4 regions of the Kribbella sp. NPDC050281 genome follow, and region 3 is predicted to be linked to each of the others. Evidence: riboswitches for the same ligand, from Rfam matches in the RefSeq annotation. Region 3 holds a riboswitch; each other region holds the start of a gene.
What was found. Region 3 has a riboswitch for cobalamin ahead of metE (5-methyltetrahydropteroyltriglutamate--homocysteine S-methyltransferase). Riboswitches for the same ligand answer to the same signal wherever they lie in the genome.
Positions count from the first base shown of each region.

Region 1: it holds a riboswitch for cobalamin, as region 3 does, so the genes downstream of both, cobN (cobaltochelatase subunit CobN) here and metE (5-methyltetrahydropteroyltriglutamate--homocysteine S-methyltransferase) in region 3, are expected to answer to the same signal.
Region 2: it holds a riboswitch for cobalamin, as region 3 does, so the genes downstream of both, AB0I34_RS05720 (putative cobaltochelatase) here and metE (5-methyltetrahydropteroyltriglutamate--homocysteine S-methyltransferase) in region 3, are expected to answer to the same signal.
Region 4: it holds a riboswitch for cobalamin, as region 3 does, so the genes downstream of both, AB0I34_RS30800 (ribonucleoside-diphosphate reductase subunit alpha) here and metE (5-methyltetrahydropteroyltriglutamate--homocysteine S-methyltransferase) in region 3, are expected to answer to the same signal.

Region 1 covers NZ_JBFAKS010000003.1:309,208-311,402, forward strand. Annotated here, with positions in the region: gene cobN (cobaltochelatase subunit CobN) at 1-1,041, opposite strand, end outside; cobalamin riboswitch at 1,077-1,214, opposite strand; gene AB0I34_RS05755 (vanadium-dependent haloperoxidase) at 1,388-2,195, shown strand, end outside.
Region 2 covers NZ_JBFAKS010000003.1:300,883-303,077, reverse strand. Annotated here, with positions in the region: gene AB0I34_RS05725 (AAA family ATPase) at 1-1,106, opposite strand, end outside; cobalamin riboswitch at 1,196-1,328, shown strand; gene AB0I34_RS05720 (putative cobaltochelatase) at 1,401-2,195, shown strand, end outside.
Region 3 covers NZ_JBFAKS010000052.1:40,210-42,404, reverse strand. Annotated here, with positions in the region: gene ppdK (pyruvate, phosphate dikinase) at 1-294, opposite strand, end outside; cobalamin riboswitch at 610-836, shown strand; gene metE (5-methyltetrahydropteroyltriglutamate--homocysteine S-methyltransferase) at 928-2,195, shown strand, end outside.
Region 4 covers NZ_JBFAKS010000034.1:7,888-10,082, reverse strand. Annotated here, with positions in the region: gene AB0I34_RS30810 (Fic family protein) at 1-170, shown strand, start outside; gene AB0I34_RS30805 (DinB family protein) at 230-811, shown strand; cobalamin riboswitch at 872-1,029, shown strand; gene AB0I34_RS30800 (ribonucleoside-diphosphate reductase subunit alpha) at 1,163-2,195, shown strand, end outside.

The DNA.
Region 1 (2,195 bases), on a different contig from region 3:
CTTGGTCGGGTACGACGACAGCACCAGCGCGAGTCGCTTGTCGCGGTTCCGGACGTGCCGGAGCCGGGCATGCGCCACCGCGATCCCGGCCAGCCGGATACACCGCTCCCGGTCCGGCGCGTACCGGGCCAGACCGTCGGCGTCGTACGCCTTGAAGGAGAACGGGATCGTGATCAGTCGTCCGTCGAACTCGGGGATCGCGACCTGGGTCGCGGCGTCCATCGGACTGATCGCGGCGTCGCTGGCCAGCCACTGCTCGCGGGTCGAGGTCAGCGCGAGGCCTTGGATCAGCGGGATGTCGAGGGACGCGAGCGCTCCGGCGTCCCAGGCATCGTCCGAGCCGCCCGCGCTCGCGTTGGCCGCGACGGACCCGCCGGCGGCGAGGAGGGTCGTGACGAGGACGTCGCACTTGTGCAGCAGGTCGAACAGTCCGGCGTTCTCATCGCTGGTCGGATCGAGTCCGCGGAGCGTCCCGCAGTACACGGGCAGCGGCTGCGCGCCGGCGGCCTCGACCGCACTTGCCAGCGCATCGACGAAGGCCGTGTTCCCGGAGATCTCGTGCGCTCGGTAGTAGACGATCCCGACCACCGGCCGCTCATCCTCGACGAACGTCCCGCGGACGCCGTACGCCGGGAGTGCGCGGGGCGGGTCGAACGCGTCGCCCGTCAGCAGCAGCGTGTCGCTCAGGAAGCCGGCCAGGTTGCGCAGATTCTCGGAGCCGCCTTCGCGCAGATAGGCCAGCGCCTCGGTCACCGCGCCCGCAGGCACGGTCGACAACGACATCAGTTCGGCGTCGGGCGCGGCCTCGCCACTGACGACGACCACCGGCTTGCCTGAGGCGAGCACCGCGCCGAGGCCCTCCTCCCAGGCCCGGCGACCGCCGAGCAACCGGACCACGACGATCTCGGCCGCGTCCAGCAACGGGGTCAGGTCGGCGAGGTCGAGCCGGGCGGGGTTCGCGACCTTCCAGCCGGCGTCCGCCTCGGCGGCGGCGAGCAGATCGGTGTCGGCGGTGGAGAGCAGCAGGAGGTTCGCGGGCATGCGCGACCGGTCCTTCCTCGGGGTGTCCACGCCCCGTCCGGAGGTGCGACAGCGGCAGTTCCTGACTCCCCTGCGCCTGACTACGGCGCTGGGTCACAGTGGCGGGACCGTCCCGGACTCACACCGGGTTCCTGCAGTTGCCATCGCTTGACGCCGAGACTCTATCGGACGCTTGATTTCCGAAGGAGCGCGGCGAGTTCTTGACCCGTCCGGCTCGACGGTGCTAGGCCGGAATGATCGGGCTTGTCCGCTGGCCTCCTCCGGCATCGCGCACAACGCTGCTTCAGCACAAGTCACTCGACTTCTACTGAAGGGGATTCCTGTGCGCTTCCACCACTCTGCGTTCGTGAGCGCGGTCGTCGTGGCCGGCCTCGCCACCTCGGCCGTTGCCGTCCCACCGAGTCTCGCGACCGGCACCAAGCACGCCGATCCCGCCGTGATCACCACCTGGAATGCGATCGCCGAGCGGACCGTCTTCGCCGAGAACGCCACTCCGATTCCGTCCTCGGGCCTGTACTTCGGCTTCGTCTCCATCGCCGTGTACGACGCGGTGGTGGCGATCGAAGGACGGTATCGGCCGTATCTGAAACAGCCTCCCGTCCGAGCCAAGGCGTCGACGGAGGCCGCGGCAGTGACGGCGGCGTACCGGGTGCTGAGCTACTACTTCCCGGCGTCCGCGCAGAAACTCGCGGCGGACTACGCCGGATCACTCAGCAACATCCCGGACGGCTCGGCGAAGACCCGTGGGCAGCAGGTTGGCGATACCGCCGCCGCATCCCTGATCGAGGCGCGACTCAACGACGGGCGGGGCGCGGCGGTGACCCTCGACGTCACACCGGCACCGGGCGTGTGGCGTCCGACTCCGGATGCGTTCGCGCCGATGCTCGTGCCGTGGCTCGGGTTCGTTGAGCCGCTCGCTCTCAAGTCACCGACGCAGGTGCGGTTGCCCGGTCCAGACCCGATCACGTCGAAGGCGTACGCGCGCGATTTCGCCGAGGTGAAGGCGATGGGCGCAGCCGGAGACGATTCCGACCGGACGCCCGCGCAGACCCAGACCGCGTTGTTCTGGAACGCGAACGCGGTCGCGCAGTACCAGGCAGCACTGCGAGATCAGGTCACCAAGCGCGGGCTGGACATCGTGAAGAGCGCACGTG
Region 2 (2,195 bases), on a different contig from region 3:
ACGCCGACGTAGTCGGAATGCAGCTCGATCGCTTGGTCGGGGGACAGGCCGTCGTACAGGACCTCGGCCAGCAGCGGATGGCGGAACCACCAGCTGCCGCCGTCGTTGCGCACGACACCGCGGTCCTGCGCCTCGGACAGGCTGGGGGTGATCTGATCCGCCCGGATCCCATGGCTGGAGGCGACCTCGGTCAGTACTGCGGATGGCGTCGGGCGACCGCCGACGGCGAGAATTCTGGTGACCAGCCGGGCTCGTTCGGACAGACCGTGCCAGGTGGCGAGCAATGCTTCCCCGAGTGCGGCCGGGACTGTCGGAGGCAGACTTCGCTCGGAGCCGGACAGACCGCGGACCATCAGTTCGACGAGATAGGGGTTGCCGTCCGACCTGGCCAGGACCTCGGTGGCGAGCTCGATGTCGGGCGTGTGGCCGAGCAGTCCTTCGATCTGGTTGCTGACGGCGTCCAGGTCGAGCGGTTGCAAGGAAATCTCGCCGAAGTACGGCATCCGGCGCATGTCGGCCAGCCAGGAGTGGAGTGGATGCCCCTCGCCGCGTTCCTCGGTCCTGCAGGTGGCGATCAGGACCAGCCGCTGGACCCGGAATCCCGCGATCAGGTAGGACAGCACGTCCAGAGAGGCCACGTCGGCCCACTGCAGGTCGTCGATGACGACCACCGTCGGGCGCTGGTCCGCGATCCGGTTCAGCACGAGATCGACCAGCATCGGCAGCCGCGTCGAGTCGCTGCCGTCGGCAGCGTCGCCGCTGCCGTTCGTTCCGATCGAGGGAAGCAAGGCGGTCAGCCCATCGGTCGCGGCGAGGATCCGCTCCCGCTCGTCCGCGTCGGCCTGGCTGAGCCAGTCCTGCAGTGCGCCGCTGATCGGGGCGAACGGAACCGACGCGCCACCGAAGTGCACGCACGATCCCCACAGGACGGTCAGCCGCGGATCCCGGCACATCTCCCGCGCCAAGCGGCTCTTTCCGATGCCGGCTTCACCGTGGATCACGATCGCGCGCGGGATCCCGCCGACGGCGTCGCGCACCACGTCGCCGAGCAGTTCCTGTTCGACGGCCCGTCCCGCAAACCGATGATCGGCCCGAAGACCCCCCATGTCACCTCAGTGAACACCCATCCGCGCCCAACCGACAGGCCCACCACCGCCGGGTGCGGGTGTGAACCTGGTCGCTGAGGGATGGGTGGCGTGTGTCATGATCGGGCGGACGGTTGTGGAGGAACACCGGTGACCGGCTTCGGCCGGGAGTCCGGGGCGGTCCCGCCACTGTGACCGGGATGAATCCCGGAAGCCAGGACATCCACCTCCGTCCGTCGGGCTGCGGTCTCCGTGGTACGGCGTACCAGCTGCCGGCGGGCGTGGATACCCGCTCGACGAAGGGATCCACCGCTCATGCGGCCTGCCTCACCGTCCAGTGGTTTCCCGTTCACCGCCGTAGTCGGGATGGACGATCTTCAGCTCGCCCTGATTCTCGCGGCGATCTCGCCGGCGATCGGTGGGGTGCTGATCCGGGGCGAGAAGGGTACGGCGAAGTCGACCGCGGTCCGCGCACTGACCGAGATCCTCCCGACGGTGGACGTCGTACCGGGCTGCCGCTTCTCCTGCGACCCCGACCACCCGGACCCGGCCTGTCCCGACGGACCGCATTCGTCGGTCAGCGAATCCCGGCCGGCCCGGCTGGTCGAGCTTCCGGTGGGTGCGACTGAGGACCGTGTGCTCGGGTCGTTGCATCTCGAGAAGGCGCTGGCCGAGGGCATCACGGTGTACGAACCTGGACTGCTGGCGGCGGCGCACCGCGGGATCCTGTACGTCGACGAGGTCAATCTGCTGCACGACCATCTGGTCGACGTACTGCTCGACGCTGCGGCGATGGGACGCGCGACGGTCGAGCGTGACGGGGTATCGGTCACGCACCCGGCGCGGTTCGTCCTGGTCGGCACGATGAACCCGGAGGAGGGTGAACTGCGGCCGCAGTTGCTCGACCGGTTCGGGCTGACTGTTGATGTCGTCGCCAGCCGGGATCCTGCCGTCCGGGTTGAGGTGATGCGGGCTCGGCTCGGATACGAGGCTGATCCGGATGCCTTCATTGCTCGGTACGACGGTCCGCAGCGCGAGCTCGCCGAGCGCATCGTCAAGGCTCGTGCCCTGCTGACCGAGGTGATTCTCACCGACTCCGCCTTGCGTCAG
Region 3 (2,195 bases):
CGACACGGCCGCTCCGGACCGGACCGAGACGAGCAGGGGGTCGTCGGCCTGGCCGAGCTTCTTGCCCATCTTCTGCTGCAGTACGTCGACGTGGTGGTCGATCTCGTCGGCCAACTCCGGTGGCACCGAGCCGGTGGTCAGGTACGCGCGGCAGGCCTCGGCGCTGATGGTGAATCCGGGTGGCACCGGCAGGCCGAGGTTGGTCATCTCGGCCAGGTTCGCCCCCTTCCCGCCGAGCAGCTCCTTCATGTCCTTGTTGCCTTCGGCGAAGTCGTAGACGAGTTTCGGCACGATCACTCCCTGTGGTTCAGGCGGTGCTTCTGAGCGCGGTGTGGTGGCCCGCTGGCCCATCGACTCCAGTGGCGGGGGCGTTGCTCTCAGAGTAAGCCCAAAAACCAGTCCAGTTGAACACTGGTCTCACGATGCCGACGTGACTCTGCCCACAGGTCGAAGGCCGGAAAACCCTTCCCCCGTTGACAACGCAAGACAATCGGCACGTCCGCCAACGAAACCTTCTGGCGAATCGATCCCGGGGTTTCGTCGCGTCGACGGCGGGTACCGCGAGTGGTGTTCGTCTCGCCGTCCGGCGCGTCGCGGTGCTCGCGGGTTACGCTCGGCAGTGCCGACGGTTCGCCTGGTCGGGTGGTCGACGACGAGGCGAGGCAACAGGGAACCCGGTGTGAATCCGGGACTGCCCCGCAGCGGTGAACGGGAACGACAGCCGTCAGACAGCACTGGACGCCCGGCGTCCGGGAAGCGACGGCCAGTAGGCCAACCGGTCAGACCGACCGGACTGCCCGTGAGTCCGAAGACCTGCCGACGGTCCGCGCACCAGCCGGTGCGCGGTGGATCGGTGGTCTCGTGGGAGGACCCGTCCGGCGTCTCCGCGACCCCGCCGATCCCTGGCACGCTCGCGAGGAGAGAGACGTGAACACCATCAAGACAGTGCTGGGCTATCCGCGCATCGGCCCGGACCGCGAACTCAAGAAGGCCGTCGAGAAGTACTGGTCCGGCGACAGCGACGCGGCCGAACTGGAGGCGACCGCCCGCCAACTGCGCGCCGACACCTGGCGCGATCTGGCCGGCCGCGGACTCGACGTTCTCCCCGGTAACACCTTCTCGTACTACGACCAGATGCTCGACCACGTGCAGCTGTTCGGGATCATTCCCGAGCGCTTCCGCGCCCTCGATCGCTCCGGACTCGACACGTACTTCGCGATGGCGCGTGGCCACGCCGAGGTGGCGCCGCTGGAGCTGACCAAGTGGTTCGACACCAACTACCACTACTTGGTCCCCGAGCTCACCGAGGACACGGTGTTCCGGCTCAACCCGGCCAAGCCACTCGAGGATCTGGCGGCCGCGCAAGAAGCCGGGGTGGAGACCCGCCCGGTCCTGATCGGGCCACTGACCTTCCTGCTGCTCTCGAAATCCACAACTCCGGGCTTCGAGCCACTCAGCCTGCTCGACCGTCTCCTGGACGCGTACGCCGAACTTCTCGGCAGGCTCGATGCCGCGGGTGCTGACTGGGTGCAGCTGGACGAGCCGGCCTTGGTCCAGGACCGCACACCGGCTGAGCTCGACGCTCTCCGTCGCGCGTACGACCGGTTGGCGAAGCTCACCGAACGCCCGCGTCTCCTGGTCGCGACGTACTTCGGAGATCCCGGTGCAGCCCTGCCGGTGCTCGCGTCCACAGCGATCGAGGGGCTGGCGGTCGACCTCGTGTCCACTCCTGGCCTGGTCGACCGGCTGGCCGTCTTGCCGGCCATCCAGCGTAAGACCGTTTTCGCCGGGGTGGTCGACGGCCGGAACGTCTGGCGCACTCCCCTCGGTGAGGCGTTGTCGACCTGCGTGCAGCTGCTCGGCTCCGTCGGCCGGCTCGCCGTTTCCACCTCGTGCTCGCTGCTCCATGTGCCGTACGACGTGGATGCGGAGGACGAGCTTGATCCGCAGGTGCGGGCGCGACTCGCGATCGCGCGGCAGAAAGTCGACGAGGTAGTCCTGCTCGGCCGTGCGCTCAGCGAGGAGGAGCCCGGCGTACTGGTGAACCTCGACAATCCGTCGCCCGGCTTGTTGAAGGAGTCCGGCCTCGCTCGTGAGCAGGCCGTCCGCGCCCGGGTCGCCGCGATCCGTCCCGAGGATCGGCAGCGAGCGCCGTACGACGAACGCCGGACCGCGCAGGAGTCGATCGGGCTGCC
Region 4 (2,195 bases), on a different contig from region 3:
TGCGTGAGATCACCGACGGCCGACGCAACCGCGTCTACGAGGCGCCCGAACTGATCGACGCGTTCACCCTGCTCGAACGCCGCTTCGCCAGCCCGGCGGCGGACACCCGGATCGAGCCACCTAGCAGACCGGTCCCATCGAGGCCAGCACCAACACGCCACGCACATTGACTTTCTTCTCCCGAGCGAGCAAGAATTCGAACATATGTTCGATCGTACAGGGAGAGATGATGCCAGAGCCGTTCGACTGGGACATCCTGCACCGGCCATCGGCGATGGCCATGGTCCGGGGCCAGCTCGGCTTCAGCTGGATGGTGCTGTCCGGCCGGCTCGCGCAGTTGACCGACGACCAGTACTTCTGGCGACCGAGCAGCGAGGCGCTGACCGTCGTACGCCGGCACTACACCGGGCGGTTCCGATCACTCGGGTCCGGCGAGTGGGTCGCGCAGTGGCCCGACGAGCCGGACCATCGCGGACCACGCACGATCGCCTGGCTGATCGCGCATCTGACCGAGACGTTCTTCGAGCGCTGGGAGTGGACCTTCGGCGCCAGCCAACAGGGACGTGCCGACATCACCCTGCACGGCAACGCGCGCGATGCGGTGGCGTGGCTGACGCACTGGGTCGAGGCCTGGCAGGACGCGATCGCCGCTCTCGACGAGGAGCAGGTCATGACGATCGGCCTCAGTCAGGCGACCGAGCTGGATGCGGGCGAGCCGTTCGGTCACGTCGTACTGCGGCTGAATCGTGAGCTGATCCACCATGGCTCGGAGATCATGACGCTGCAGGACCTCTACGCAGTCGCGGCGTGAGGACCACAACATGTGCGACACGCGGCGTGGCGCTACCACAAGATCTAGGGGCAGCCGCTTAGCATCACTACTGCTGGTGGTTCGGAGTGGTCGGCACCACAAGATGTGGGGCCACGCCGAGGCAACAGGGGAATCCGGTGCGAGTCCGGAGCTGCCCCGCAACGGTGAGCGGAAGCCTTCCGCGAGTCCGGATACCTGCCACCGGCGCGTGCACCGCCCGGTGCACGTGGTCCGAGACCTCGCGGGTGGGTCGCAGGGCGTGGCGGCAGTGTTCCCGGCCGGTGCTGCCGGCCCCGTCGTGCGCCCCTCCGCGTGGCTCCGGTCCTCCGAACCCTCTTGGAGACAACACCTGTGACGATTGCTTCCTCATCCCGGGCGGCGACAGCCGACCAGTCGATCCAGCTGACCGTCGTACGCCGCGACGGTGGCCACACCGGTTTCGACCAGACCAAGATCTCGGTCGCCATGACCAAGGCGTTCCTCGCCGTCGAGGGTGCCGAGGCGGGCACCACCCACCGGGTCCGTGACCTGGTGACCGACCTGACCGGCCGGGTCGTCGAGGCCCTGACGAGCCGCGGTGACGCCCGCCGCAGTGTGCAGGTCGAGGACATCCAGGACCAGGTCGAGCTGGCGCTGATGCGCGCCGGCGAGCACCAGGTCGCCCGTGCGTACGTCCTCTACCGCGAGGAGCGCACCAAGGCCCGCACCCCGGCCGACCCTTCCGGCATCACCGACAAGCCCACGCTCACCGTCCGCGCGGCCGACGGCAGCACCGCGCCGCTCGATGTCGACCGGCTGCGCGTGATCGTCGCGGAGGCGGCCACGGGTCTGGACGCGGTCGACCCCGAGCTGATCCTCGACGAGACCCTTGGCTCCTGCTACGACGGCATCGCACAACACGAGGTCGAGCTCGCGCTGGTGATGGCGGCCCGGTCGTACGTCGAGACCGAGCCGCAGTACAGCTTCGCCGCGTCCCGGCTGCTGCTCGACCAGATCCGTCGCGAGGCGCTCGGCCGCGTCCACGGCGAGCCGCGGCAGGCCAGCCAGGCCGACATGACCGACGCGTACGCGGACTACTTCCCGCGCTACATCCGGCTCGGCATCGAGGCGGGGCAACTCGACCCGGAGTTGGCCACCTTCGACCTGGACCGGCTCGCCGCCGCGATCCGGCCCGAGCGCGACCTGGACTTCACCTTCCTTGCCCTGCAGACCCTCTACGACCGCTACCTGCTGCACATCGACAAGGTGCGGTTCGAGCTGCCGCAGGCATTCTTCCTGCGGGTCGCGATGGGGATGGCGCTGCGCGAGGACGACCGCGAGGCACGGGCGCTGCAGTTCTACGAGTTGCTCAGCTCGTTCCGGTTCATGTCGTCCACACCGACGC